DNA from 4 places in the Paenarthrobacter sp. TA1.8 genome. Region 3 is predicted to be linked to each of the others. Evidence: riboswitches for the same ligand, from Rfam matches in the RefSeq annotation. Region 3 holds a riboswitch; each other region holds the start of a gene.

Region 1 (7,254 bases), 2.1 Mb from region 3:
GTGGTGGTTGCCGGGTGCGTGATGAGGGACTTGGAATCGCCAAGGTTGTTGGAGATATCGATGACACGGAGGCCATCGAGCAAGGCAAACGCAGCGTCTTTGGCTGTACGCCCGGCCGAAGGAAGCAGCTCGAACGTCAGCACAGTACCGCCGGCCTTCATCTGCTTCGCAGCGAGCTCGTACTGAGGGTGGGACTTCAACAGCGGGTACTTGACCCAGCTGATGGCGGGTTGCTGCTCGAGCCACTCTGCGATCTTCAGAGCAGAAGCCGAGCTGTGATTCACTCGCAGTCCCATAGTCTCCAAGCCCTTGGTCAGCACCCAGGCATTGAACGCCGACAATGACGGGCCGGTGTGTCGCATGAGCTGCTTGACCGGACCATCGATGAATTCCTTGGTGCCTAGGATCGCGCCGCCAAGGACTCGTCCCTGGCCATCAATGTGCTTGGTCCCGGAGTACACGATCACGTCTGCACCCAGCTCACCACAGCGTTGCAGCAGGGGAGTGGCAAAGACATTGTCGACGACGACAGTCGCCCCGGCGGCATGGGCCAGTTCGCTGACGGCAGCGATATCGACGATCTCCTGCATGGGGTTGGACGGTGACTCGAAGAACACCGCAGTGGTGGGCTCGGACAGGGCTTCGCGCCACTGCTCAAGGTCGGGTCCGTCAACAAAGACCGTCTCCACGCCCCACCGGGGAAGGATCTCGTTGAGGATCACGAAGCAGGAGCCGAACAGCGAGCGGGCAGCAACCACACGGTCACCGGCAGCCAGCAAGGCACCCAGGGCGGTGAAGACTGCAGACATGCCGGACGCCGTCGCGAAGCACGCCTCGGTTCCTTCGAGCAGCCGCAGCCGCTCCTGGAACGTGGCCACGGACGGGTTGCCGTAACGGGAGTAGACGAATCGTTCGTCCTCGCCGGTGAAGGCACGTTCGGCGGCGGCAGCGGATTCGTAGACGAAACCGGAGTTCAGGAAAACGGGTTCGGACGTTTCCTGGAAATTGGTGCGGTCAAGGCCACCGCGGACGGCCTGGGTGTCAGGGCTCCAGCCGGCGGCGTCGGGATTAAAAGTCACTTACTCGGTCCCCAGATTCGTCGGCAGGCCACGGTTCTTCCAACCATTGACGGTGCGCTCACCGTAGCGGTCCGGTTCGCCTTCGAAGCCCTCCAGGACGTTGTAGGCAGTGAAGCCGGCCTGGGTTGCGGCGATGGCCGCCGAGATGGAGCGTTGCCCGGAACGGCATAGGAAAACGAGCTCAACGCCGTCGTCCTCGGGAGCCTGTTGCTGAAGGTCTTCAATAAAGCGGGAGTTCGGAATTCCGCCGGCCAAGTTCCACTGGATGAACAGGGGGTCGTTCTCGGTAGCTTTGGTGTCAGGGATTCCAATGTGGGCCCATTCGCCCTCGGTCCGGACGTCAACCAGGATGGCACCGTCTTGAAGTTTGGCCCACGCGTCGTGCGGGGTCAGGTCACCTGCGTAGCTCATGCGTGGCCCTCGAACGCTTCTTCGTCGTCGTAGTTCTCCAACTGGTCAACGGCATTGGCCACTGCGGCATCCGCTGTGGCGATCGCGGTCGGCAGGACAACGGCTTGGGCAACGATGACGTCCGTGCCGTTGAACGTAGCTGCCGGGCTCCCGTGGAGGACGTAACCTTCGGCGAGGGCATTGTGGATGCGCTCGCAGAAGTCGCGGGTGTCCGGGCCTGTCACCAGGCGGTAGGAGAGTTTTTCTTCAGTGGGTTCAGGCATAGCTGGTGCTCCTCAGTCACGCTTGCAGTACGAATTGTCGATACGCCGAGTAGTCACCTGAGGCACCCCGCCGGAGAGAGGGTTGCCGACCAGCAAGTCAGGGCTTTGCGCTGGTACTCATTACTCAAGAAAAACGTAACATCCACGGGCATCCGGCCGCACTTGCGAGTGGTGGGGCGGCCGTCATGTTGCGTAATCGGCGGCCGTTTCACTCTTCGTCCCTGAGCGTGCGGACGGCGGCGCCGACTGTAGGAAAGAAGTGGTCCGGCGTGAAACGTGCTGCCGTTCCGAGGCGGATCAGCTTGTCCTTCACCGGTCCTTTGAGTTCGGCGAACACCAGATCCACGCCATGACGGGCCAACCATTCATCCAGCGTGACGAGGTCGTCCAGGGCCGTGGTGTCGATGCCTGTGATGGGTTCCGCCGCCAGGATGACGTGGGAGATATCATCCGAAGCTTCGTCCAGTTGTTCCCGGACAAAGCTTGCAAGAACCTGCCCGTTGCCGAAGAACAGCGGTGCATCGAAACGGAGGATCAGGAGCCCGGGGATGCGTGCGCCGTTGGGGTGTCGTTCAAGATCGTGGTACCCCGGGAGCCCTTCTTCGGCACCGAGTTCTGTTCGGTATGGATCCCAGGCCCGCCGCACGAAGTCCAAGAGCGCCAATGCTATGGCCACCACGATTCCCTGGAGCACACCTACTGTAAGGACGCCGAGGAACGCAGCCAACATCACCACCACGGATTCGCTCCGGCTCAGGCTCAACAGGCGCCGGACGCCGGCCGGGTCCGCCAGGGCTATCGCTGCGGCAATCACGACGGCGGCCAAGGTGGCGGACGGAAGGTACTCGGTCACCCCTGGAGCCAGCAGCATGAAAGCAAGCACCAGCACCGAACCCACCACGCCGGTCATCTGGGACTTGGCACCAGCGTCCACAGCCACAGGGGTCCTCGATGTACTGCCGGAGATGGGGAATCCGCCCAGCAGGCCCGTGGCAGCATTGGCTGCCCCAAGTGCTGCCATTTCCCTGTTGCCGGAAACCTTCTTGCCTTCCTTGGCTGCCAATGTTTGGGACAGGACGCCGGTGTCCGCGAAGGCCATGAGGGCGATCCCTGCCGCAGCGGGAAGCAGGGTGAGTGCGTCCGCCCAGCCAATGCCGCCGAGCGCGGGCATCGGGAGGCCCTGCGGCAGGACTCCGGTGACCTTGACGTCGTCGTTGAGGCTCCAAACGGCCGTTGCGACGCACGAGCCGACCACCGCCAGCAGCACACCCGGCACTTTCCACTTCAGCAGCCGGGGAATCCAGATCAGCGCCAGCGAACCCACGCCCAGCAGCAGCGCGGTGATGTTGACCTCGCCACCCAGCACCCCGGTGGTGACCTTCGCAAGCTTTTGCCAGATGTCGCCGTCGGCCTCTATCCCCAGGAATGCCGGCAGCTGCGAAAGGGCCACCAGCAAAGCGATCCCGTTCAGGTATCCGAGCCTGATGGGTTTGGAGAGCAGTCCAGTGATGGTCCCGAGTTTGAGGGCCGACCCGGCCAGCATGATCACCCCAATTAACACGGCCAGGAGTCCGGCGAGCGCTACCGACTTTTCGCTGCTACCCGCTGCCAGCGGCACGATTGCCGCGGCAATCATGGGGGCGAGGGAAGAATCGGGGCCGAGGACCAGGATGCGGGAAGGCCCCACAAACGCGTAAACCAGCAGCGGGACCACAGTGGCATAGAGACCGGTGACCGGTGGAAGGCCGGCCGCCTGCGCATAGGCCATACCGGCGGGTACCAGCAGGGCGAAGAGGGCAGCACCTGCCACGACGTCGTGCCGGAGCCATTCGCGTTTGTAGCCCTTGAGCGCCCAGACGCCCGAAAGCCGGTCCTTGGCGGACTTGGCGGAAGAACGGGTGGGTGAACTCATACAGCGATCATTCCCGACCCATGCTGTTTTCGAAACAATGCGACGGCCGTATGTGGAAAATCCGGACCGTCATCAGTCCCGCCCAAATGTGACGCCCCGGGAGCATAATTGACGCAGTACGACCCCCTGTAACTTCGCATGAAATCAGGTCGCGGTGAACGGACAGAGCAGTTCTACACTCAAGCCCATGCTGCACTTTGGATGGTTCGTGGGACACGGTTTTGGTGTCCAGGGCTGGGGGACTCCCGGCTACAGCCTGGGCTATGACTGGAAGAAACCCGCCCTGTACCAGGAGGCTGTCCGGGCCTTTGAACAATCCGGGTTGGACCTGTTCATCATCGAGGATTCCCTCACCGTCCCGGATACTTACGGCGGCACGGCCGAGGTCTCCCTGGCGCACGCGTCGTTCGCTCCGAAGCATGATCCGCTGGCGCTGGTCCCGTACCTTCTCTCAGCCACGGAGCATTTAGGGATCGTCCCGACGGTCAGCGCTTCCTTCTACCCGCCCTTCACTGCCGCCCGGCTCCTGGCCACGCTGCAACACTTCTCAGAAGGGCAGCTCGGCTGGAACGTAGTCACGTCCGGCAGCGACCTCGCCGCCCAGAATTATGGGCTGGACCAGCAGATCGAACACGACCTCCGGTACGGGAAAGCGGAGGAATTCGTCGACGTCGTCAGGCGGCTCTGGCGGAGTTGGGAACCTGGCGCTGTGCTTGAGGACGTTGAGGCGGGGGTGTTCGCGGATCACAGCAAAGTGCACCCTATCAACCATGAGGGCGACTTTTTCAAGGTCAGGGGTCCGCTGAACACTGCGCCTTTGCCGGAAGAACCCGTCCTGGTGCAAGCTGGTGCGTCGCCGCGGGGTAAGGCCTTCGCCGGTGGGCATGCCGACGTGGCCATTGCCTTGGCACGCGGCGTTGACGGGATGAAGTCCTACCGGGATTCCATCCGCGCGGAAGCTGCAAAAGCAGGCCGCAATCCCGACGACATCAAGGTTCTTTTCGTCCTGAAGCCCACCATTGTTGGTTCCACGGCAGAAGCAGAGGAGTTGCGGGCACAGAGGCGTGAACTCACCCAACGCGACATCGACAGCCAACTCAACTCCATCTCCTACCTTTCAGTGATCGACTTCAAACAGTTCGACCTCGACGCTCCGCTGCCCGAATTGAGCACCAACAGCAACCAAGGAACGCTGGAGCATTTCGCCAAGGCGGCCCCTCCGGGCTCCACACTGAGACAGATCCTGCAGGCCCGCAGCGGAGGAGCGGGTGATTCCATCATTGGTACGGTTGGCGAAATCGCCGACTACCTGGAGTCGACAGGGTCTGAAGTGGGTGGCGACGGTTTCCTCTTCTCCGGCTTCGTGGACCCTGTGACCGTGCACGGTGTACTGGACAAACTCACCCCTGAACTGCGGCGCCGTGGCCTGTTGAGGAAGAGCTACGGCAACGGTGGTTTCCGGCAAAATCTCTTGGACTTCTGATGGTGTCGACTGAACCGCGAACCCTCCTGATCGGTGCGGCTCCGGTGCTGGCATCGGACATGGCGCTGGCCGCCGAAGATCCCTCGTTTGACGTGGAACTCAACCAGGAAGCGCTGACTTTGATGCGTAAGTCGAGGGAACTAGTGGAGCTCACCGCGACCTCCGGGAAGCGTGTGTACGGGCTCAACACACTGCTAGGGTCAGGCCGGGATACGGCTGTGGAGGAGAAGTCGCTCCTGGCGTATCAGGTGCAGGTGGTCAGGTATCACAACAGCGGTGTGGGCACGTATCTTGACCGTGCTGCTGCCCGTGCCGTCATCCTTGCCAGGCTTATCGGTTTCAGCCGCGGTGGTTCCGGCGTGCGACCCGAAACAGCAGTCTTCTACGCCGAATTGCTCAACCGCGGAGTCTTCCCCGCCATCCCCCGGGAAGGCTCAGTGGGCTCGTCAGACCTGACCCAACTTGCCGCCGTCGCCGCCGTTGCCTTGGGCGAGGGCGAAGCGTTCGACGCGGATGGCACGCTGATCCCCGGCGCCAAAGCGCTCGCCGACGCCGGTCTCCAGCCACTTGTTCTCGCGCCGGGTGAGGCCTTGGCCCTGGTCAGTGCCAATGCGTACTCGGTGGGTGTAGGAACTCTCGCCTTGGTGCGGTTGCGGCACCTGGCCGAACTGGCCGACGTCGCACTTTCCCTCTCACTCGAGACGATCGCAAGGTACGACGGCGGCGGGAACCTCAGCCCGTTCTCGCTGGCAATCCAGGCGGCCAAGGCGGTGGACGGGCAGCGGGAGTCGGCTGCCGCTGTTCGCCGCCTTCTGAGCGGTGGGTGGCTGGAGGATGTTCGTCCCGAAGTTTCGGTGCAGGATGCGTTATCGTTCCGGGCCGCGCCCCAGACGCACGGGGCATTTCGATCCCTGGTGAAGCAGCTCGGTACTGCGTTGGAAGTAGAGCTTAACGGCCGCGGCGATAATCCCCTGGTCGATCTCGACTCCGGGCAGATGGTGTCCGGCGGGAACTTCCAACCGATGCAACTGACTCTCGCCTTCGAGGGCCTGCGGCTGGCTTTGGCCCACGTTGGGATTTCCAGTGAACGCCGCATCGCCAAGTTGTACCCACCACAACGGGCTATCCGGGCCCGCCACCTGCAGGCGGCATCCTCCGGGGAAGGTCTGGCCCAAGAAGAACTTCCCGGGCTGCTCTGGTACTCGGCCGCAGGACTGTTGGCCGAACTCAAGTTCCTCGCCGCACCGGCGACGCTCGGGGCGCCGACGCTTTCTGCCGACGTCGAGGACCATTCGACGCTTGCCCCGCTTGCCCTGCAGCAGCTCGAAAAGTCGTTGGAGGCTGCCGAAAAGCTCTTGGTTATCGAGGCGTTGACGGCGTCGTACCTGCTGCTTGAAGCGGGAGCCGCGCAGCCGCTCGGAAAGGGGACGGGCGCCGTCGTGGGAAGACTGGCCGATGTGCTTGCCGACCGGCCGTCGGCTCCTGACTTGGTGGCGCGTGCGCGTCTGGAGTTGCGGGATGCCGTAGCCAGGGAATTTTCGGAGACAGGGGAGGAACCGTGGTGAGTACAGCGATCCGCAAACATGGTGTGCACGCGGCCGTCCCGATTCCGGACGGGCTGGACGCCTCAGTCCTGGACAAAGTTGGCAACACACCGCTGGTGAAGCTGGAATCACTGGGTCACGGCCTGGGCAGCACCATCCACATCAAGCTCGAGTCCGAAAACCCTGGTGGCTCCATCAAGGACCGCACCGCGCTGAGTATGGTTCGGGCGGCGGAAAGGTCTGGCGAGCTGCAACCGGGCGCCACGATTGTGGAAAGCACGTCGGGCAACACCGGGATCGGGCTCGCCCTCATCGGACACCTGACCGGACACCCGGTGGTGGTGGTTACGGGCGACACGATCTCCGAGGAGAAGCTTGCCGCGCTGCACAACTACGGCGCCCGAGTGATCCTCACGGACTGGAACGCGCCGTCGGAATCGCCGGAGAACGCACGCGCCGTGGCAGCGCGGATTACCGCCGAGACGCCCGGCGCGTGGCGGCCCATGCAGTTCGACAACCCTGCCAATCCGGCCGCGCACTATGAAACCACCGGGCCCGAGAT
Region 2 (7,254 bases), 450 kb from region 3:
GTGCTTCGGCACGCGCGTTGCTTCCCGCTCCGGGTCCACGGTTCTCCATTCCTGATGCCCTGGTCACGCGGGGCAGCGCGGAGGACGAACCAACATTACGGTCTCCGGACCGAGCCGTCCAAACTTAGACGATCGCTGCTCCGAACGCCAGGCCCAGCCCGTACGTGGCCGCCGCCGCTCCCAGGCCGATGGCAAGCTGCCGGAGCCCGCGGCTCAGCGGCGAGGTTCCGGACAACAAGCCGACGACGGCGCCGGTAGCCAGAAGCGCGATGCCCACCAGAACGCCGGCCACCAGCAAGGCGGCGATGCCCGTCATGCCGAAGATGAACGGCAGGATGGGCACAATGGCGCCCGAAGCGAAGAAGCAGAAGCTGGACATCGCTGCACCCCACGCCGAACCGACGGATTCATGATCGTCAGTGGGTGGCTTCTCCGGCTGCAAGGAAAGGCTGGGATCGCAGTCGCAGCTGAACAAGCCCATGCGCTCGGCAGCGCGGTGCTCCGCCGCTTCACGCGTCATGCCACGGGCCAAGTACACCAGGACCAACTCGTTGTGCTCGATGTCCAATGACGGTGCCGCGGTCAGAGTGGCCTGCGTGGGCAACGTGGCGTTAAGGAGTTCCCGCTGGGAACGAACCGAAACGTACTCGCCAGCACCCATGGAGAGGGCCCCGGCAAGGAGACCCGCGACGCCACTCATGAGCACCACGGGGCTGGGCACGCCGGTTGCGGCCATGCCCATGACCAGGGAAAGGTTGCTGACCAAACCGTCGTTGGCGCCGAAAACGGCCGCGCGGAAGGTTCCGGAGAGCCGGTTGCGTCCGCGTGTGGCCAAGCCCCGGACTACTTCTTCGTGTATTTGTTCATCGGCCACCATGGCAGGCGTCGCGGCAGGTTCGGTGCCGTACGGGGAACGGCCTTCGGCGCGCTGTGCCAGAGCGAGGACGAACACTGAACCGAAGTTGCGGGCCAGGAAGCCCAGGAACTGGCTGCGGGTGGAAGCTCCCTTGGGCATACCGGCATGCTCGCCAAGGAGCTTGAGCCAGTGGGCTTCGTGCCTGCCTTCGGCTTCGGCCAGGGCGAGCAGGATTTGGCGTTCTTCGCCGTCACGTCGCTGGGCCAGTTCGCGGTAGACGGCGGCCTCGGCACGCTCATCGGCCAGGTACTGCCGCCACCGGCGAATGTCCGCGTGCGAGGGCGGCGCGGGTTGCGTGCCGGAGTTTTCGGCGGTTGCTGGTTCGGGGGTGGGGTCCGGAGCGGAGCTCGACGAACTGTGGGATTCCTGGTGCATCTGCACTTTGTCTCCTGTGCTTGGTGGGGTAGTTGCGGCCCCATTGCACGCCCCACACTACCGCTTATCCGCGCGGATTTTTGGCTGGTATTCCTTAACTGGAATGTTCGGTGCACCGTAATTTCCTTGACCCTCGACGGTGCCGGTGCTCAGATGGAAGGACAGAGGCGGGGCCCTTCCGCCACTGGATTCCTGCATTCGGGTCAACGGGCTGAACCGCCCACCAGAACAGGCCCACGAGACGGAGGTTGCACCATGAACACCACCGAATCACACGCCAACTACCCGGAACGGACAACCATTGAGTCCGACCCGGCCTACGACTACGCCGAAGACCAGGAAGTGGACGAACCCTGGGTAGAGGAAGTGGACGCCCCCGAGGACGACGAACGCGTTGTCCCCATAGATGAAACCGAAGAGTTCCGCGAGGAAGACGAGGAAGCTTAGGCCTGGTCCCTGTGCCCTAGAGCCCTAGTGCCCTAGTGTGAAGTGACGTTGGACGCCCGCCCGTTTTCCGACGGCCGCAACAGTCACCGTTAGTGTCGTGGACGACTCACACCAGTGCGTCGGCCGGACGGCCTGGGCCAACGCCTGCGCGATGAGCTGCGGTTGGGCATGTCTGAACTGCTCGGTTCCAGCCTTGGCAGTGATGGTCACCGTGCCCAGGAAGAGGTCGACGGCGGGGATCACCGCGACCGTGGGGGTGGCCGTTCCGGCCGGGGTACTGGGTGCTGTTGTGTTTACCGGGGTGGTATCGCCTTGGTACGGCAAGGGACTGCTCCTTGGGGGAGTGCTCTTGCCCGCTCGGTTGTCTCTGGTCCGGGACGGGCCGCTTCCTCATCCGAACCACCCGTGAACATGGGGTTGGTGTGTGGCCAGTCGGAGCTTGGCACCACATCTCTTGAAGCTGGGACCACCCTACCGCATTGGTGTTCGGCCACCCGTTGGGGGGTGTGTTGTGGGGCCTGCTTGTGTTGTGGGGCCTGGTTTGCGCTCTTTGGGGTGGTTTTGGCGTGTAGAGCGGGCCTTCCAACGGGTGGGCGTGTGTTGTGGCCGGGTGTGTTGTGGGGCCTGCTTTGCGCTCTTTGGGGTGGTTTTGGCGTGTAGAGCGGGCCTTCCAACGGGTGGGGGTGTGTTGTGGGGCCTGGTGTGTTGTGGGGCCTGCTTTGCGCTCTTTGGGGTGGTTTTGGCGTGTAGAGCGGGCCTTCCAACGCATGCTTCCCGGGCATAGCGCAACGGCGGCGCCGCCCCGAAAAGGGGAGGCGCCGCCGTCGAACTTTACTTGTTACCTGAACGTTGCTTAGTTCTTTGTGCCCGCCTAGGAAGCGGGGGTGGTGAGCTCTTCCTCGGCCACGCGGGTACCGGCAACGCGATCCGTCCAGGCCTTCATGACTGCCGGATCCGTGGGCTTGCTGGCAAGTGAGACCACTATGTACACCAAAGCCGAGGCGATCAAACCGAAGTAGATGGGCTCGTTGGCGTAGATGCCATCGAGGGGAACTTCGGCGTTGATCTCAAGGATGATCATGGTTCCGAGGGTTACCACTGAACCGGCCGCCATGGACCATGCTGCGGCGATGCCCGTTCCACGCTTCCACACCAAGCCGCCAATGATGGCCACGAGGAGGCCGCCAACCAGGATGTCGTAGGCAATGGTCAGTGCGGCCACCACATCCTTGGTGGAGATGGCGATGATGATTGCAACGATCCCCAGGCCGAGTACCCAGTAACGGTTGGCCTTGACGTCGTGCTCAGGGTTATCGGAGTCGGAGGTGTCCACCTTCTTGCCAAACCAGCTGGCAACGAAAGGCATTACGTCTGCGCGGGCAACGGTTGCAGCAGCAATCAGTGCGCCTGACGCCGTGGACATCATTGCGGCCACAGCTGCAGCAAGAACCAAGCCGCCGATGCCAATGGGCAGGAGTCGGGTAGCGACCTCTGCGTAGACGTCGTCCTTGGCGGCGATTTCGATGCCGGAGAGGGCGACGCTGGCAGCCATGCCGATCAGGGCACCTGCGAAGCCGTAAAGGATGCAGTAGACGCCGGCGGTAGCGCCGCCCCAGCGGGCAACTGTGGGGTTCTTGGCGGTGAACACGCGCTGCCAGATGTCCTGACCGATGAGGAGGCCAAGGGTGTACACGACGAAATAGGTGATGATCGTCTGGAGGCCGATGCCGCCGATGTCGAAGAAGCTCTCATCGACGCGGGCTCGGATGCCGTCGAGGCCACCCGCGGCGTTCAGGGCGAAGGGGAGCATGAGGAAGAAGATTCCCACGGTCTTGATGACGAACTGGACCTGGTCGGCCAAGGTGATGGACCACATGCCGCCAATGGTGGAGTAGACCAGCACGATCGCGCCGCCGATGGCGATCGCGAGCCAACGCTCCCAGCCGAAGAGGACCACGAAGATGGTGGCGTAGGCACCGGTGGACGTGGCACACAGCATCAGCGTGTAGGCCAACATGACGATGCCCGAGGTCTGGGTTGCCGTGCTGCCATAGCGGAGGGTCAGCATCTGCGAGACCGTGTAGATCTTGAGCTTTTGGATGGTTCCGGCGAAGAGCAGGCTGAGCAGTAGCACGCCTGAACCGATGGCCACAACCAGCCACATGCCGGAGATACCGAACTTGTAACCGAGGCCGACGCCGCCCACGGTGGATGCGCCACCGAGGACCACTGCGGCCATGGTGCCGGTGTAAAGGAAGGGTCCCAGGCGGCGGCCGGCCACCAGGAAGTCGCTGTTGTTCTTGGTGCGGGACTTGCCCCACCAGCCGAATGCCAGCATGGCGAGCAGGTACACCACCACGATTGCGATGTTTATAGCCGAAGATTCCATGAACGGTCCTTGGAGCTGATGCACGGAGGTTGGGGTTTTCGACGATACTCCTGCGAAGCGTCGAAGTCTCTGTGCTGACGATTGGAGATTGGGGGATGTGTTGTGTGCCTCACAGACAACACTTGTTGCCTATGAGGATATGTTGTGATGGGAGTAACAGTCAAGATCCTTTGGTCATGCTTTCGCGTATTCTGGCGCTCTTGTCCTGTCTCCCGGCTACTATTGCTCCAATGACAGGGCCACATGACAGGCCTGAAAGGTTCGTGAATGAAGGCTCTACCCGTTGAACCGAGCAATGTTCCCGTTGCCATCGGTTCCAGAATCCGCGCAGCCCGGCAAGCGCAGCGGCTCACCATCGAGCAAGTGGCGGATGCTACCGGCCTGACCAAAGGCTTCCTCAGCCGTGTGGAGCGGGACCTGACATCGCCGTCGGTCGCCTCGCTGGTCACTCTTTGCCAAGTGCTGTCCGTATCCGTGGGGGACCTGTTCGCAGCTCCGGAGACACACCTGACCAAGCGCGACGACGGCCCCCGCATCTCCCTGGGTGGCCAGGGCATCGTGGAGCGTTTGTTGACCGCCCGCTCCGAGCGGCGGCTCCAGATCCTGCAGGCAACCATCGAGCCTCGTGGCCGCGGTGAAAACGAGCTCTATGCCGTGGACTGCGACGTGGACGTCCTGCATGTGGTCAAGGGCCGGATCAAGCTCATCCTGACCAATGAGGAGTACGACCTCGAAGAGGGGGACACGCTCTCCTTCCCGGGCCGCGAACCCCACACCTGGATTAACCCCACGGACGAGACCGTGGAGGTGTTGTGGGTGCTGGTGCCGGCAGCGAGCCGCTAGGCCCACCCCTCGCGAGGTGACAGATAATGCCCATGTTTGCAGCAAACATGGGCATTATCTGTAGTATCGGCGCGCGGATCCGGGCGGTTAGCCCACGTGCACCCACGGCCGGCGGGTGATGTCCGGCTCGGCTTCCCTCAGCACTTCGCGGGTTACCGGCGCAATCTCTCCTTCGCCAAAGAAGAGGAACTTGCTGAGGTTGGAAATCGGGTTGCCCTCGGTCCAGCGGAAGTAGATGTGCGGCATGAATCCGGTGACGTCCCGGATGTGGAGGAGTACTGCGGCCACTGTGTTGGGCACGTTGTTGCTGTGCACTTCCAGGATTTTGAACCCGTGCCGGAGCTTGCCCACAACTTGGAGTTCCTGCTCGAAGTCCGAGCTGTCGTCCACAATGACCTCGATGAAGACGGCGTCGCAGTCAACGGGCAGGTGGCTTGCCTGCTGGGCGTGCTGAAGCTTCTCCCTATAACGGCTTGCACTGAGGTGCTTGGGCTCGTGGGCAATGATGCGGACAGGGCCTTCGGAAGCGTTGGCCGTGAATTCGAGGGCTTTCTCGTCCATCTTGATGTGCGTGGCCCGGAGTTCGAAGGCGCGCCGCATGCGGGAGGTAAAACTGACAACCATGATGCCCAGGATGAAGAGGGCGGCAATCTTCAGGCCGTCGGGGCGCTCGATCGAGTTGACCACGGTGGTGTAGACGAAAACGAGCGAGATCAGTCCAAATCCAATGACCTGCGCCCGCTGCTTCTTTCGCCGCGCGGACAGGGTCACGGCTATTGAAGCCGAGGTAATCAGGACCAGCACGCCCGTGGCGTACGCGCCACCCTGGGCGTTGACGTCCGCCTGGAAAATGATGGTGACGATGAAGGCGATGACCGTGAACACCAGAACCAGTGGACGGAGAGCCCGTGCCCACGCAGGTGCCATGCCGTAGCGGGGCAGGTAGCGGGGGACAAGGTTCAAGAGCCCGGCCATGGCTGACGCGCCGGCGAACCACAGGATGGCAATGGTGCTGACGTCATAGACAGTTCCGAAGCCGTCCCCAAGGAACTTGTGAGCGAGGTAGGCCAGCGCGCGGCCCTCGGCCTTGCCACCGTCCTGGAATTCTGCGGCGGGGATCAGCATGACGGTGGTGAAGCTGGAGGTGATGAGGAACGAGCTCATGATGATGGCGGCGGTGGTGAGGAGCTTGTGGGCGCCCTTGATCCGGCCTGCCGGGTTGGCTTCGGTGTCTGTGGCGTGGCCCTTGATCTGGGGCATGACGGCAACACCGGTTTCGAATCCGGAGAGTCCCAGTGCCAGGCGCGGGAACACCAGCAGTGCCAGGGCGATCATCATGATGGGGTCGCCGTGGGAGGTGGTGAGTGCGGTCCACCAGTCGGTTATGACGCGTGATTCCGTGAAGAGGTGGGTCATGGAGACGGCAATCACCACGAGGTTGAGTGCAAGGAACGCCGCCACCAGCACTACTGCCACGTTGATGGCTTCCTTGAATCCGCGCAGGAAGACGACACCCAGGCCGGCGATCAAAGCCAGCGTGATGACCACTTGTTGGCCTTCGAGGAAGTGCGGCGCGAAGGGGTTCTCGATGAGGTGGGCTGTGGCGTCGGCGGCGGAGAGCGTGATGGTGATCATGAAGTCGGTTGCGGCGAAGCCAAGGAGGGCAAGGACGAAGAGCTTGCCTCCCCATCGTGGAAGCAGGCGTTCAAGCATGGCGATGGACCCTTCGCCGCGCGGGCTTTCCTTGGCCACGCGCCGGTAGACGGGGAGCGCGCCGGCCAGGGTTGCCAGGACCAGAAGTAGCGTGGCCAGCGGGGAGAGCAATCCGGCGGCAAGGGCGGCGATGGCCGGCTGGTAGCCGAGCGTGGAGAAGTAGTCGAGTCCGGTGAGGCACATGACCTTCCACCAGGCTTGCGGCTTATGCGAGTCCGCAGGCCGGCCGTGAGGTCCCTGCCGTTTCCCTGAGGTGTCCGGCATTCCTTCCAGCAGCCAGGATTTGAGCTTGAAGGAATTGTTGGGCTGATCGGCCGGGTCGGCCGGAGGCCTCGTCAGGGTGGTCACGGTGTCCTTTCGTGCAGCCGGATGCTGCGTCCGCTAGGAGCGTATGACCGTATTCGACGCCGGGACCCGGGTTTTTATGGAATCTTAACGCCCGCTGTGACCGGCATCTCATGCTGAACGCAGCCGAATCAATTTTGTAAACAGGTGATGCATATAAGGCAACTTTGAGTGTATGATGGGAGTCACAGCAACTGATCCAACTCGAAGGAGAGGCATATTTTGG
Region 3 (7,254 bases):
AGCACACGCTTGAGCCCCTGATGCCCAAGCCCCTTCCGCCGCGCACGTGGCGTCAGGCCCGGTCTTCCGACCTTGTCTGGGCACGTGAATTCTTTGTCCCATGGGTGATCCGGCGCCTTCGGCATCAGTCCTCCGGCGACGGAATCACGCCAAAGCGTCCGACGCCGGGACCCGTCTTCGGTTCCACCGGCACCTTGCTGCCGCGCCGCTGACGTGACGTCGGGTGCCAGCTCCCTGCATGGGGAGGCTATTCGGAGGATTCGGTTGCGGCGGCAGCAGCTGCGGGCTCCCTACGCCGGAAGTCCCGGGGACGTGGTCCGCAACCTCCTGGCCGTCCAATCGCAGGAGTTCCCCTATGCGAGGTGGACTCTCGCACAGAGAAGCTCCACCAGCACTTCATCGATGGTCACTGCCTTAAGCGTTGAGCAGGCGGTAGCCGACGGAACCATCCTGCGGACCCATATTCTCCGGCCCACGTGGCATTTTGTGCATCGGGACGATCTTGGCTGGTTGATGGCGTTGTCCGCAGATCGCCTCCACCAAGGCAACAAAGGCATGTACCGGCAAACAGGAATCGATGAGGACTCTGCTGCCAAGAGCGGCCGAATCCTCGCCGCCGCTGTGGCCGATGGAGCGCACAAGACGCGCGAGGAACTGGCCGAAGTCCTGGGACAGTCCGGATTTCCCAGCAAGGGCCTGGGCTTCATCTACCACCTCATGCACGCGGAAATCAGCGGTGTCCTGGTCAGCGGCTCACCCGTCCGTTCTGCAGGCGGCGCCCTGAAACAAACGTATGCCCTGTTCGACGAACGGGTACCCGGTTCGGCTCTTAAGCCTCTGACCGCCGAAGGCCGCGAACAGGCTCTTGGACGGTTGGCACTCCGATACTTCACCAGCCGGGGGCCCGCCACGGTCAAGGACTGTGCGGCGTGGTCCGGGTTGACCATGAAAGACGTAAAGCGGGGAATCGAGGTGGCGGGTGACATGTCCCCCGGGAGTCTGGAGGCGGCGCAGTGTGATGGTTTCGACTTTTATCTGGCTTCCGAGGAAGCGGACGCTCTCGCGGGTGGTGACAAGCCTTTGCCCGCCGAGGATCCCGGGCTTCCCCGCGTCGACCTCATCCAGTGTTACGACGAATACGTGATGGGCTACTCACAGTCCCGGCACTTCCTTGGTGGCACGGCGCCCATCTTCCCCGAGGACAACGGACCCATGCACGTGGTCCTGCTGGACGGCAGGTTGGCCGGATGGTGGCGCCATGGCTTCTCCGGCAGAACCTGCGAAGTGGACGTCCGAATGAACCGGCCCACCACCGCAAAAGAGCAGGAGGCCTTGCAGTCGGAGGTGGATCGCTACGGCCGGTTCCTGGGCATGCAGACCGAGCTGGTCTGAAGCAGCCGCAGTGGTTTTGCTGGTCAGGACTAAGCTGGGATGAGACCTAGGAGGCCTGCACTGTGAACAATCTGATCTTCTGGATCATCGTCTGCTCTTGGCTGATTCCACTCGGGATCCGCATGTACAACCGCTCCCGGGCGCGTCGGATCCAGGACAATAACTTCCGCGACCCCGGCTACCCACAGCAGAATCTGCCCGGACCAGGGTATCCACCACAGAATTACCCGCAGCAGAATTATCCAGGTCAGGGATACCCGACGCAGGGTTACCCAGGTCAGAATTACCCCGGGTACCCTTCCGAGCCGACCGTCATCCGCCCCGCGGATTCGACACCGCAGGCCGGGCCGCCGTCGAACCCTTCATCCCCGGCACCGTTCCCCTCAGCGGGCGCTTCGGAGCCGCAGGGATTCCGCGCCCGCAAGTTGGCGGAGCTGGACACGAAGTTCAGCAACGGCGAGATCGCCATGGAGGATTACATGAAGCAGCGCGGCGAAATCATGAACGGCTAGGGCTAGGCGAAGAATGATTCGCGGAGTTGTGCTGAGAGCTGGCCGATCTCAGTGAGGAAGCCATCGTGACCAATCGGAGCCTCAATGAGGTGGACCGGCACATTCCCAGGTAGCGCCGCGGCAAGTTCCCGCGACTGTGCCGGGAAGTAGAGCCTGTCGCTGTCCACCGCCGCCACGAAGAACTCAGCCGTAGCGCGCGACAACGCCTGTTCCAGCGGGCCGCGGCCCCTGGCGACGTCGTGGGACATCAGGGCTTCGGTGATGGCGATGTAGCTGTTGGCATCAAAACGGCGGACCAGCTTCGTTCCCTGGTGGTCCAGGTAGCTTTCCACCTGGTAGCGGCCACGCTCCCCCAACACCGCGGCGGCGAGTGGTGTCTCCTGGTGCTGGGCTTCCCTGCCGAAGCGGAAATCCAACTCCAAGGCTGAGCGGTAAGTGATGTGGGCGATGCGTCGGGCCAGTGCCAAACCATGTTCAGGTGCAGTGCCGCCGTAATAGTCACCGTTATTGAAGTTCGGGTCCTGCCTGATGGCCAAGGTTTGGGCTTGAGCAAAGGCAATCTGCTCGGCCGTACTGTAGGCGCCCACCGAAATTACGGCGCAGCGTTTGACCCTGTCAGGGAACGTAACAGCCCATTCAAGGGCCCTGGCGCCGCCCATGGAACCGCCCAGCACAGCGTGCCAGGCATCGATTCCCAAGGCATCGGCGAGGCGCGCCTCAGCCTCCGTGCTGTCGCGCAGCGTGACCAACGGAAAACGTGAGCCCCAAGGACGTCCGTCCGGTGCTTCTGACGATGGGCCGGTGCTGCCATAACAACCGCCCACGATGTTGATGGAGATGACAAAAAACTTGTTGGTGTCGATGGTGGCACCCGGCCCAACGAGTTGCTCCCACCAACCTTCCTCGTCGGTGGCTCCACGGGCTACGTGAGTGCTGCCCGTGAGCGCATGCTGGATGAGGACGGCATTGGAGGCCTCGGCATTCAGCTGCCCCCAGGTCTCATAAGCGAGGACGACATCGGGGAGGAATCCGCCGGCCTCAAGTTCCAACGGCCCGATGCCGGCGTACTTGACGGTTCCGTCTTCTTCTCCGGATTTGGGAAGGGCTGTAGCAGTAATGGTCATTCCTTTGACACCTTAACCTCGCGCTTGCCCGTCGCCTTGCGTGCGAACAGGCCAGGTCTTCACCCGGGGCACCCCACCGCGTAGGAGGGTTGCCGGCCAGCAAGCCGGGGCTGTGTGCTGGCACTCATGACCTAATACCAAGAGTCTAGGAAATGCAGGGTGGTTCTGGCGAAGAATGTGACAACAGTGTGACGGTTTAGGGCGTCTTCGTTCACGAACGAGCACCCGGAACTGCCGCCCGGCGAATAATCGTCGACGCGGGCGGCAGCCGGGCTGTGACTCAAAGCCGCGGCGTTAGGCGCCCTTGGCGGCCCGGAAGCCCGCTTCGAGGTCGGCGATGATGTCATCAACGTGCTCGATGCCCACGGACAAGCGCACGAGGCCGGGGTTGACGCCGGCGGCGACCTGCTGTTCCACCGTCAATTGGCTGTGTGTAGTCGACGCCGGGTGGATGACCAGCGAGCGGACATCACCGATGTTGGCAACGTGCGAGTGCAGCTCCAGGCCGTCCACGAAGCGCTTGCCGGCTTCGACGCCGCCCTTGATGTTGAAGGCAACGATGGCGCCTGTGCCCTTGGGTCCGTACTTCCGGCCGCGGTCGTACCACGGGCTGGACGGCAGGCCCGCATAGGCGACCGATTCGACGTCGTCGTGGTTTTCAAGCCATTCGGCCACCTTGGTGGCGTTGGCAACATGGCGTTCCACGCGCAGGCTCAAGGTCTCCAGGCCCTGGGCAATGAGGAAGGCGTTGAACGGGGACACGGCAGAGCCGAGATCGCGAAGCAACTGGACTCGGGCCTTGAGGATGTAGGAGAGGTTCGCGCCCAGTGCACCGTCCTTGCCGAGGTCCCGGGCGTAGACCAGACCGTTGTAGCTGGGGTCCGGGGTATTGAAGCCAGGGAAGCGGTCCGGGTCCTTGCCGAAGTCGAAGTTGCCGGAGTCCACAATCACACCGGCGATTGCCGAACCGTGACCACCCAGGTACTTGGTCGCGGAATGGACCACGATGTCCGCTCCCCACTCGATGGGACGGATGAGGTAAGGCGTGGACAGGGTGTTGTCCACAATGAGGGGAACGCCGGCCGCATGTGCGGTGCGGGCGATGCCCTCGATGTCCAGGACATCCTGGCGCGGGTTGGAGACGACCTCGCCGAAGAACAGCTTGGTGTTCGGCCGTACGGCGTCACGCCACTGGTCCAGATTGTCCGGGTCCTCGACGAACGTGACCGAAATGCCGAACTTCTTCAGCGTGTGCGCCAGCAGGTTGTATGTGCCGCCATACAGGCTGGGGCTCGCTACGATGTGGTCGCCCGCCTCGGCGATATTCAGGATGGCGAACGTCTCCGCAGCCTGTCCGGAGCTGAGCAAGAGGGCACCCAGGCCACCCTCAAGGCTCGCAACCCGCTGCTCCACCGCATCCTGCGTCGGGTTGCCGATTCGGGTGTAGATGGGAGCGAGCTCGGCCAGGGCAAAGCGATTGGCGGCGCTCTCGGCACTGGGGAACACGAAGGACGTGGTCTGGTAGATCGGAAGCGAGCGCGCCCCTGTGGCGGCGTCGGGCTCTTGACCGGCGTGGATCTGGCGGGTTTCGAAAGACCATCCTTGGGACATGGAGTTCTCCTGTTCGTGACGCATGGGTTTGGCGGGCAAGGTGAAGCGGTGCGAGCTGGGGCCAGTCTAGGAACTGTCCGGAGGCGAAGACAGCTTTGTGACGCCTGGGGAATCTTTCGGTCTTCCCGCGTCCCTCCATGACGCCCCTTACCACCGGTTATATACATCCCACCTTAGTTAGGCTTGACTTAGCTGAGACCCCGATCACAAAGTGCCAAGATGAAGCCATGCGCATGGATCACGTCTCTTACGCCTGTGAACGAGATGGCCTTTTGGCCACTACCGAACGAATTTCCGCGGCACTGGGAGTGGACGCTGTCCGGGGCGGAGTGCACCCGCGCTTCGGTACCCGGAACATGATCATTCCCCTTGCGGATAACAAGTACCTGGAAGTGGTGGAGGTCCTGGACCACCCCGCTTCCGACAAAGCACCCTTTGGCCAGGCCGTCCGTGCCCGCTCGGCTGCCGGTGGTGGATGGATGGGCTGGTGCGTCGCCGTTGACGACCTTGCACCGTTCGAAGACCGCCTTGGCCGCTCGGCTGTTCCGGGCAACCGCAAGTTCCCCGACGGACGCGAACTGGTGTGGCAGCAGATTGGCATCCTCGGCCTGATCGCGGACCCCCAAGTGCCCTACCTGCTCAAGTGGGAGGGCGACCCCTCGCTGCACCCGTCAAGGATCTACGAGAGCGACGTCAAGATGTCCAGCCTCACCATTGCGGGCTCGGCTGAACGCGTCACCGAATGGTTGGGCGAACCAGTGGAGAAGCCGCTTGAGGATGTCGCCGTCCAGTGGATGGCACCGCACGGGACTCCAGGCATCCTCGCTGTAACTTTCGAAACCGCCTCCGGAGCCGTCACCATCTGACCGATCCAATCCATCCGGGCTGGTCCCGGCCCCGGTCAGCCATGTCCGGAGTCAATCATGTCCGGGCTAAGCTTCGGCCGCCATCAGCGGGTGCCAATGACGTCACCCACCGATGGCGGCCGGATACTTTTAACGGACCACTACCCCAGTCCCATTGCCTTGCCGAACAGGCTGAATCCAACGAACGCCACGATGTCCAGCAGTGCGTGGGCAATCACCAGGGGCATTACCCGCTTGGTCTTGGTGTAGATCCAAGCGAACAGCAGGCCCATGACCACGTTCCCTATGAACGGCCCAAAGCCTTGGTACAGGTGGTAGCTTCCCCGCAGGACGGCACTGACCACAATGGCCACCGGCATGCTCCACCCGAATTTACCGAAGCGGTCCATGAGGTACCCCACCACGATCACTTCTTCCACGATCGCATGGCGCATGGCCGAAAGGACCAGCACCGGCACCGTCCACCAGTAAGCGTCCAAGCCGCTGGGCACAATTGCAGTGGTGATTCCCAGCGCACGACCGGCGGCATACAGGCCGAGCGAGGGGATGCCGATCGCAGCGGCCAGGCCAACACCTTGGAGAAGGTCCTTGCCGGGCCGGGCAAAATTGAAGCCAAGCCGGGCGAACGCCGAGCCGCCCCCACCTTCCCGGCCGCCAGGTGCATGGGTGGACAGGAAGTAGAACACCAAGGCCACGGGCACCAGAGCGAACACGATGTCCAGCAACTGGTAGGTGAGGTCGAAGTACTCACGCGTGCTTTGGGACCTGTTCAGCGTTGACGTGGCATCCGCCAAAGGCGCCCTCGTCATCTTGTCCAGCAGCTGAACTACGGAGTAGACGGCTGATTGGCCCAAGGACAGGCCCAGGACAATAAGTACTTCGGCGCGCAGCCGGCGACGGGAAGCAAGGAACATATACCCACCCTATGCTTGGTGGGATGGGTGCCCCTGAGAGAATCTTCATGATCCGGCATGGCCAGTCTGCCGCGAATGCCGACACGTCCATCTACAACCGTGTGCCGGACTACCGGATCCCGCTGACGGAGCGCGGAGTGGAGGAGGCACGGATTGCCGGGGAGGACCTGCGCCGCAAGCTCGATGGAGAACAGGTCTGCGTCTACGTCTCCCCCTACTTGCGCGCGTACCAGACCCTCGAAGCCATGAACCTCGGTCCCCTGATCGAGCGGGTGATTGAGGAACCCCGGCTTCGCGAGCAGGACTGGGCCAACTTCCAGATCGCCGGGGAGATCGAGGACCAAAAGGAACTGCGCAACCTCTACGGCCATTTCTTCTATCGGTTCCGCGAGGGCGAGTCCGGTTCGGACGTTTATGATCGGGTGTCATCCTTCATGGAGACGCTGTACCGGCACTGGCAGAAGCCTACTTACGCACCAAACACGCTCCTGGTTACGCACGGGCTGACCATGCGCCTTTTCTGCATGCGTTGGTTCCACTGGACGGTGGAGTACTTCGAGTCGCTCAACAATCCGGACAACGCCGAGCTTCGGACCCTGATCAAGAACGACGACGACCAGTACAGCCTGGATATACCGTTCAGCCAGTGGGTGCCCCGGGAGGTAGACGACTCAGTGCTGCACGCACCGAGGATGCGCTTCTAGCCCTTCCAGCTCAGCCGGCGGGTCTCAGCCGGCGGGTGCGACGATGACTTCGGTGCCCTTGGCCTCGAACGCAGCTTTATGTTCGGCACTGATGCCGGAGTCCGTGATGAGGTGCCTGAAGTCGTAGCCTG
Region 4 (7,254 bases), 1.6 Mb from region 3:
CCGCTGCATTCGCGTATCGTCGCAATCGCCCAATCCCTGGCAGTCGCTCATTTCTCTTTCTCCTGATTGTTGCTTCCGGCCGCGGCCTGATCTTCGGTTTGGGCCCTGAAGCCCCGTTCGGCGGCGTAATCCGCCAGCATGTCCCGCAGCATCTTCCTGCCGCGGTGCAACCGTGACATGACCGTGCCGATCGGGGTATTCATAATTTCTGAAATTTGCTTGTACGCATACCCCTCAACATCCGCGAAGTAGACGGCCAGCCGGAATTCCTCAGGGATCGACTGTAATGCGTTCTTCACGTCGGAATCAGGGAGGTGGTCAAGGGCCTCAGTCTCCGCGGACCTTAAACCAGCCGAAGTATGCGACTCTGCCTTGGCCAACTGCCAATCCTCAATCGTGTCCGAGTTGGACTGCAGCGGCTCACGCTGCCGCTTCCGATAAAGGTTGATGTACGTGTTGGTCAGGATGCGATACAACCAGGCCTTGAGGTTGGTCCCCGGCTTGTACTGGTGAAAAGCAGAAAACGCCTTGGTGTAAGCCTCTTGAACCAGGTCTTCAGCATCGGATGGGTTGCGTGCCATCCGCATGGCTGCCGAATACAGCTGGTCCACGTACTGCATGGCGTCGCGCTCAAAGCGCGCCCGCCGCTGTTCTGGAGTTTCCGTAGCAGGATCGACGTCGGTTACAGCCGCCGCGTCGTCCGCGCCGGTTGCCTGGTACATGGCCGCTGCGGCCGGTTCAGTGGTGCTCATCGTTGCCAAGTCTACTGTCAGCTGCCGGGATTCCGGCTGCATCCCATACGCAGGCTCCGTCAGAACCAACCGGTCCTTAACCAAAGTCAAAAAACCAACTCCGTTCAACAGGCGGCAAACACGATGCCGCAGTCCGGTCTCCACCGCACCTGAAGTTCACAACGGCTGCTGCTGGGTAAATATTCCGCAAAAGTGCAAGACTAGAGCAGACTGCACCCCTTGAACACAACACTTATCAAACTAATGTGGCAAGCCATCCAGGAGGCAAGACATGTCTGTTATCCGTTTTCTCGCACGTCCCATGCTCGCGTCGAGCTTCGTCGTCGCAGGGCTGGATAAGCTCAGGAACGCGGACGACACTGCGAAGCAACTCTCGCCAGTCCTTCGCCGTGCCTCGGAATCCCTTCCCTTCAAAACTGATGAAAAGACCTTGGCGCGCGTCATCGGCGGGGCGCAACTGGGCGCCGGAGCCTTGCTCGGGCTCGGCAAGCTCTCCCGTTTTGCCGCCACGGTCCTGGCTGTGACGTCGGCTTTGAACTCCTACGTGGAGTGGCGGTCCGCCGATATCAGCACCAAGGAAGGCCGAAGTGCCCGCAAGGCCCAGCTGCTGAAGAACATTTCCCTCACGGGTGGTGTGCTTCTGGCCTCTGTTGATACCGCGGGCCAGCCGAGCATCGCCTGGAGGGCGGAGCACCTGGCTGCCGATGCCAAAAAGGTGACGGGCAAGCAGATCAAGCGTGCAGACAAAGCAGTTCGCAAGGCCGTTGACAACGCAGTTGGAGCATAAGGAAGCATGACCGGTACCACCGCCGCAAACACCGAATCAACCAAAGCCGCCACCATGCTGCCACTGTGGCCGGCCCCGTACGCCAAGGGGCCCGTGGACGCAACCGTGACGGTCCCTGGTTCAAAGTCGCTGACCAACCGGTTCCTGGTGTTGGCCGCACTGGCGGATGGTCCTTCACGGCTGCGGGCTCCCCTTCATTCCCGCGACTCTGCGCTCATGATCCAGGCCCTCCGGCAATTGGGGGCAAGCGTCACCGAGGTACCGGGGGACGGATCCTTCGGGCCGGACCTGGAAATTACGCCCATGGATCCCGCCGCAACAGGGGCTGAAACGGCAATTGACTGCGGGCTGGCCGGAACTGTCATGCGGTTCGTCCCCCCGTTGGCTGCGTTGCGTACGGGCGTCACCGTCTTCGACGGCGATCCCCACGCCCGCAAGAGGCCCATGGGAACCATCATCGAAGCGTTGATCGCCCTCGGCGTGCCAGTGGCAGCAGACGGCGGCAGGACGCCGTCGTCCCTTCCCTTCGCCGTAGAGGGAACCGGCCAGGTCCGGGGCGGCCACCTTGTCATCGACGCCAGCGCCTCATCGCAGTTCGTTTCCGCGTTATTGCTGGTGGGTGCCCGCTTCGTTGATGGCCTGCATCTGGAACACGTGGGCAAGCCCGTCCCCAGCTTGGACCACATCACCATGACCGTGGAAGTCCTCCGCAGCGTGGGCGTCGTCGTGGACGATTCCGTGCCCAACCACTGGCGGGTCTCTCCGGGACCCATCCGCGCTTTTGACCAGAGGATCGAACAGGACCTCTCAAATGCAGGACCTTTCCTCGCCGCTGCGCTGGCCACACGCGGCACCGTCCGCATCCCCAATTGGCCGGCCGGGACCACACAAGTGGGCGACCAGTGGCGCACCATCCTGACCACCATGGGAGCAGAAGTAACTTTCGAAAACGGGACACTGACGGTGACCGGCGGGGCAGAAATCAAGGGTGCCGACTTCGACGAAACAAGCGAATTGGCACCCACTGTGGCCGCCCTGTGCGCATTGGCCAGCGGCCCCTCCCGGCTGACCGGTATTGCCCACCTCCGCGGACACGAAACGGACCGGCTCGCCGCGCTGGTTGCCGAAATCAACGGCCTCGGGGGCGACGCGGAAGAGACCGCCGATGGCCTGGTTATCCGCCCGTCGGCCCTTCACAGCGGCGTGGTCCACAGCTACGCAGACCACCGCATGGCCACTGCCGGGGCCATCCTGGGGCTCGCCGTCGAAGGCGTACAGGTTGAGGACATCGCCACGACATCGAAGACCATGCCGGATTTTCCAAAGATGTGGGAAGCAATGCTGCAGCCAACTGATGCCGACACCGATCTTGATGAGGCCAGCAACTAACCATGGGCCGTGACGCACGCTCCTGGGACGAATCCGACGTCCGGATCCGTCCCAGCAAAAAAGGATCCAGGCCACGCACCAAGGATCGCCCCAGCCACGATGACGCCGTAATAGGCAGGATCATCACCGTGGACCGCGGACGGTACAGGGCAATTGTTGGCGAAGATTCCGCCGACGAACGGATCGTTATCGCAGCCCGCGCCCGCGAACTGCGACGCAACCCCGTTGTCCCCGGCGACTTCGTCGCATTGGTGGGTGACGTCTCCGGGTCTCCCGATACCTTGGCGCGCCTGGTCCGGGTGGAAGAGCGGAAGACCCTCCTTCGCCGGAGTGCCGACGATACGGACCCCATCGAACGGGTGGTCGTGGCCAACGCCGATCAGCTCGTGGTGGTTGTTGCGGCGGCCAACCCGGAGCCACGCACCGGATTCATTGATCGCGCCTTGGTCGCAGCGTACGACGCCGGCATCGAGCCGTTGCTGCTCATCACCAAGGCGGATGTGAAGGACCCGGCGGAACTCCTGGCCAATTACCTGAGCTTGGATTTTCCCGTAATCATCAGCCGGACCGCTGACTCCGAGGCCGGCGGCATCGATGCCCGTTCCGATGACGGACTATCAGCCCGGCTGGACAAGGTCGCCGTATCCCAACTCCGCTCGCACTTGGGTGGAAAAGTCACCGTCATGCTCGGTCACTCCGGCGTTGGCAAATCCACCATGGTCAACGCGCTGACAGGCGCAGAGCGCGCCACTGGAGGCGTCAACGCGGTTACGGGCCGTGGCAGGCACACATCATCCTCGGCTTTGGCGTTGAAGCTGGACGATGCACCGTCCGGCAGCTGGATCATCGATACTCCCGGAATCCGCTCCTTCGGCTTGGCGCATGTGGATCCGGACCGGATACTGCACTCGTTCCCGGACCTTGAGCCCGGCACCGAGACCTGCGACCGCGGCTGCAAGCACGGTGCCACAGCCACCAATTGCGGGCTGGATGCATGGGTGAACGATGGCCATGCCGGGCCATCGGGAGTGGCCCGGTTGGCCTCCTTGCGCCGCTTGCTGGGTGCAGACCCAAGGCTCGAAGCGAAAGAGACCAAGGAACTGGGCACCGTCAACTGATTCGTTGTCTGCTTCACGTCCCCAATGCAGCGAACGATTCAGGATAGTTTGGTGGCATGACCCATCCCGTTTCCACCTACAACGATGACCTGCGCCTGGCCCACGTCCTCGCCGATTCAGTCGACGCCCAGACCATGGATCGCTTCAAGGCACTGGACCTGCAGATCGAAACCAAGCCCGACCTCACACCTGTCACTGACGCTGACAAGGCCGCAGAGGAAGCAATCCGCGGTCAACTGTCCCGCTCCCGTCCGCGGGACGCGGTCCTGGGCGAGGAGTTCGGCAGCAGCGGTCACGGTTCACGTCGCTGGATCATAGACCCCATCGACGGGACCAAGAACTTTGTCCGTGGTGTCCCGGTGTGGGCAACGTTGATCGCCCTCGTGGATGAGGGGGAACCTGTGGTGGGCGTAGTCAGTGCGCCTGCGCTGGGCAAGCGATGGTGGGCTGCGAAGGACATGGGCGCCTACATGGGCCGCTCCCTGGCCTCGGCAACGCGGCTCAAGGTGTCCAACGTTTCCCGCCTGGCTGACGCCTCCATGTCATATTCCAGCCTTTCGGGGTGGAAGGAACGCGGCAACCTGGATGAATTCCTGGGGCTGACGGAAGACATCTGGCGGACACGCGCCTATGGTGATTTCTGGTCGTATTGCCTCGTGGCCGAGGGGGCAGTGGATATCGCTTGCGAGCCTGAACTGAACCTCTACGACATGGCAGCACTCGTCCCGATCGTCACCGAGGCAGGCGGCCGTTTCACATCCTTGGAAGGCGAAGACGGTCCGTTTGGCGGTAACGCCCTGGCCACCAACTCGATCCTGCACTCCGAGGTCCTCAAGCGCCTCAACCCCGGATTGGACGACCTTCTCTAAACTTATCCACGCCTGGCCACCCAGCGGCAGGCGGAATTTTCGACGGCGGATGGCCCCCGCAGGGGGTCTCCGCCGTTTTTTATTCGGCGAAGAAGGGATTTCGCATTCGACGTAACAAAGGGCTTAACAAAAGGAAGCGGCTTTGGAAGCCTCCCCGGACGTGCCTTAGCCTTTTTTACAGGTCACGAGTGCCAGCGCTAAACCCCGGTTTGCTGGCCGGCAACCCTCCATTCGCGGTGGGGTGCCCCGGGTGACGACCCGGCCGGTCCGGAACGGATGCGGCAAGCGCGGATCCCCCTATGGGGGTCCCTCTTGAGTGAGGTTCCATGAGTACTGTCACGTTCAACTCCACCACCATTCCGTCCTTTGTTGAAGAATCCACAGCGGAGACGATAACCGCTCTGCGTCCGCTTGCCGCGGTCACTGGCGCTGAGCTTCAGGCTCCCCTGATTCAGGGTGGCCACGTCCGCTACGCAAACTTGGACTACGGCGCATCGGCCCCGGCCCTGACCATCGTTTCGGCCTACCTCAACGAGGTCCTGCCCTACTACGCCAGCGTTCACCGGGGCGCCGGGTACGCCTCCCAAATCAGCACGTCGGTGTACGAGAACTCGCGGAACATCGTCCGTGATTTCGTCGGCGGGCGTGCCGATGACTCAGTGATCTTCACACGGAACACCACTGACTCGTTGAACCTCCTGGCCGGATGCCTCCCGCAGGTGGATGGCCAATTTGCGGGCGAGGTCCTGTACTTGGACATCGAGCACCACGCCAACTTGCTTCCGTGGCAGGGAGTCCCCCACCGCAGCGTCGTCGCGGCACCAACCCTGGCCGAAACGGTGGACAAGCTCGAGGCCGAACTTGCCCAGGGCGGGGTCAGCCTGCTGGCTGTTACCGGCGCCTCGAACGTGACGGGGGAAATTCTTCCCATCGCGCGCCTTGCTTCGCTTGCCCACGAACACGGCGCAAGGATCGTGGTGGACGCTGCGCAGCTCGCACCTCATCGCCGGATCAACATCACCGAGGCGGACGTCGACTACATCGTCTTCTCCGGACACAAGCTTTATGCCCCCTTCGGCGCGGGTGTCGTGGTGGGTCGTCCGGACTGGCTCGACGCCGGCATACCGCACCTGGCCGGAGGCGGCGCGGTACGTGAAGCGCGCCTGGACTCAGTGAGCTGGGCCGCGGGCCCGGCGCGCCACGAGGGCGGCTCCCCCAACGTGCTGGGCGCCGCGACACTTGCCCGCGCCACCCAAGTCCTCGCAGGGCTCGATCAGGACGCGTGGCATGCCCACGAGTCCGCCATCCGCTCGTACCTGGTGCAGGGCCTGGAGGCCATCGATGGCGTGACCGTCCACAAGATCTTCGCTGACTCCCTGGACACCATCGGTGTGGTCAACTTCTCCGTAGAAGGATTCGACGCCGGGCTGGTTGCGGCTTACCTGGCGGCCGAGCACGGGGTTGGCCTCCGTGATGGCCGGTTCTGCGCCCACCCGCTCCTCAAACGCCTCGGGCTCCCCTCCGGATCCCTGCGCGCCAGCTTCGGCGTCGGCTCCCGGTTGGAGGACGCCACCAGGCTGCTCGCAGGCATCGAAGGACTCAAGCGCGACGGACTGGGATGGGACTACGTGGTGGACGAGGGCCGTTGGGTTCCTGCAAATGACCATCGCAGCTACCCCGAATGGGCCCCGAACACTCCCGGCACTGCGGGCGCAGCTCCCTGCACTGTTGACTAGGAACACTGCGGACCAGGAACACTGCGGTAAATTCATAGGGTACTTTTAGCGACCCTGTGAAGGAGCTTTCGTGGCCCTGCGTTCACCGGCTGCCTCCAGCGGACAGCCACGTACTCCCGGACCAGCCGGGCCGCGTGGTCCAAGGCTGCATGCTTCCCGCCGGCATGAACTCGGTCAGAGCTTCCAGGACGGCGGCGAACACTATGACCGCGTGCGACCCGGCTACCCCGCCGATTCCGTGGACTGGCTGGTTCCTCCGGGGGCAAGGTCAGCGGCGGACCTCGGAGCCGGCACAGGAAAGTTCACGGCACTCCTCGTAGAACGCGGCTTGGCGGTTACCGCGGTCGATCCTTCCACGGACATGTTGGAGCAATTGCGAAAAGCCTACCCCCACGTCAGTGCGCTGGAGGGAACGGCCGAGGCAACTGGACTGACGGACTCAGCATTCGACGTCGTCAGCGTTGCCCAGGCCTGGCACTGGTGCGAGCCCCTCGCAGCGAGCACGGAGATCGCCCGGATCCTGCGGCCTCATGGGATCTTGGGACTGATCTGGAATCAACTGGACACTTCAATCCCGTGGGTTCACCGCCTTTCACGCATCAT

The links. Region 3 has a riboswitch for S-adenosylmethionine ahead of metX (homoserine O-acetyltransferase MetX). Riboswitches for the same ligand answer to the same signal wherever they lie in the genome.
Region 1: another riboswitch for S-adenosylmethionine. It lies ahead of ACNAOT_RS20370 (DUF1737 domain-containing protein); the one in region 3 lies ahead of metX (homoserine O-acetyltransferase MetX).
Region 2: another riboswitch for S-adenosylmethionine. It lies ahead of ACNAOT_RS05590 (hypothetical protein); the one in region 3 lies ahead of metX (homoserine O-acetyltransferase MetX).
Region 4: another riboswitch for S-adenosylmethionine. It lies ahead of ACNAOT_RS14980 (aminotransferase class V-fold PLP-dependent enzyme); the one in region 3 lies ahead of metX (homoserine O-acetyltransferase MetX).

What each region holds. Positions count from the first base shown of each region.
Region 1 is NZ_CP184287.1:4,367,780-4,375,033, reverse strand. It holds gene ACNAOT_RS20380 (O-succinylhomoserine sulfhydrylase) at 1-1,079, opposite strand, end outside; gene ACNAOT_RS20375 (rhodanese-like domain-containing protein) at 1,080-1,490, opposite strand; gene ACNAOT_RS20370 (DUF1737 domain-containing protein) at 1,487-1,753, opposite strand; SAM riboswitch class IV at 1,767-1,878, opposite strand; gene ACNAOT_RS20365 (SulP family inorganic anion transporter) at 1,962-3,665, opposite strand; gene ACNAOT_RS20360 (NtaA/DmoA family FMN-dependent monooxygenase) at 3,820-5,148, shown strand; gene ACNAOT_RS20355 (aromatic amino acid ammonia-lyase) at 5,148-6,713, shown strand; gene ACNAOT_RS20350 (PLP-dependent cysteine synthase family protein) at 6,707-7,254, shown strand, end outside.
Region 2 is NZ_CP184287.1:1,153,873-1,161,126, forward strand. It holds gene ACNAOT_RS05580 (VIT1/CCC1 transporter family protein) at 125-1,291, opposite strand; gene ACNAOT_RS05585 (hypothetical protein) at 1,547-1,738, shown strand; gene ACNAOT_RS05590 (hypothetical protein) at 1,763-2,062, opposite strand; SAM riboswitch class IV at 2,079-2,198, opposite strand; gene ACNAOT_RS05595 (sodium:solute symporter) at 2,610-4,127, opposite strand; gene ACNAOT_RS05600 (helix-turn-helix domain-containing protein) at 4,395-4,970, shown strand; gene ACNAOT_RS05605 (APC family permease) at 5,058-7,031, opposite strand; gene speB (agmatinase) at 7,251-7,254, shown strand, end outside.
Region 3 is NZ_CP184287.1:1,604,181-1,611,434, reverse strand. It holds gene ACNAOT_RS07535 (SGNH/GDSL hydrolase family protein) at 1-212, shown strand, start outside; gene ACNAOT_RS07530 (winged helix DNA-binding domain-containing protein) at 265-1,392, shown strand; gene ACNAOT_RS07525 (hypothetical protein) at 1,455-1,904, shown strand; gene metX (homoserine O-acetyltransferase MetX) at 1,907-3,028, opposite strand; SAM riboswitch class IV at 3,044-3,160, opposite strand; gene ACNAOT_RS07515 (bifunctional o-acetylhomoserine/o-acetylserine sulfhydrylase) at 3,323-4,639, opposite strand; gene ACNAOT_RS07510 (VOC family protein) at 4,867-5,505, shown strand; gene ACNAOT_RS07505 (CPBP family intramembrane glutamic endopeptidase) at 5,646-6,419, opposite strand; gene ACNAOT_RS07500 (histidine phosphatase family protein) at 6,443-7,123, shown strand; gene ACNAOT_RS07495 (DeoR/GlpR family DNA-binding transcription regulator) at 7,148-7,254, opposite strand, start outside.
Region 4 is NZ_CP184287.1:3,213,447-3,220,700, forward strand. It holds gene rsrA (mycothiol system anti-sigma-R factor) at 1-51, opposite strand, end outside; gene ACNAOT_RS14955 (sigma-70 family RNA polymerase sigma factor) at 48-842, opposite strand; gene ACNAOT_RS14960 (DoxX family membrane protein) at 1,024-1,539, shown strand; gene aroA (3-phosphoshikimate 1-carboxyvinyltransferase) at 1,546-2,928, shown strand; gene ACNAOT_RS14970 (ribosome small subunit-dependent GTPase A) at 2,931-4,046, shown strand; gene hisN (histidinol-phosphatase) at 4,103-4,915, shown strand; SAM riboswitch class IV at 5,096-5,209, shown strand; gene ACNAOT_RS14980 (aminotransferase class V-fold PLP-dependent enzyme) at 5,242-6,651, shown strand; gene ACNAOT_RS14985 (class I SAM-dependent methyltransferase) at 6,728-7,254, shown strand, end outside.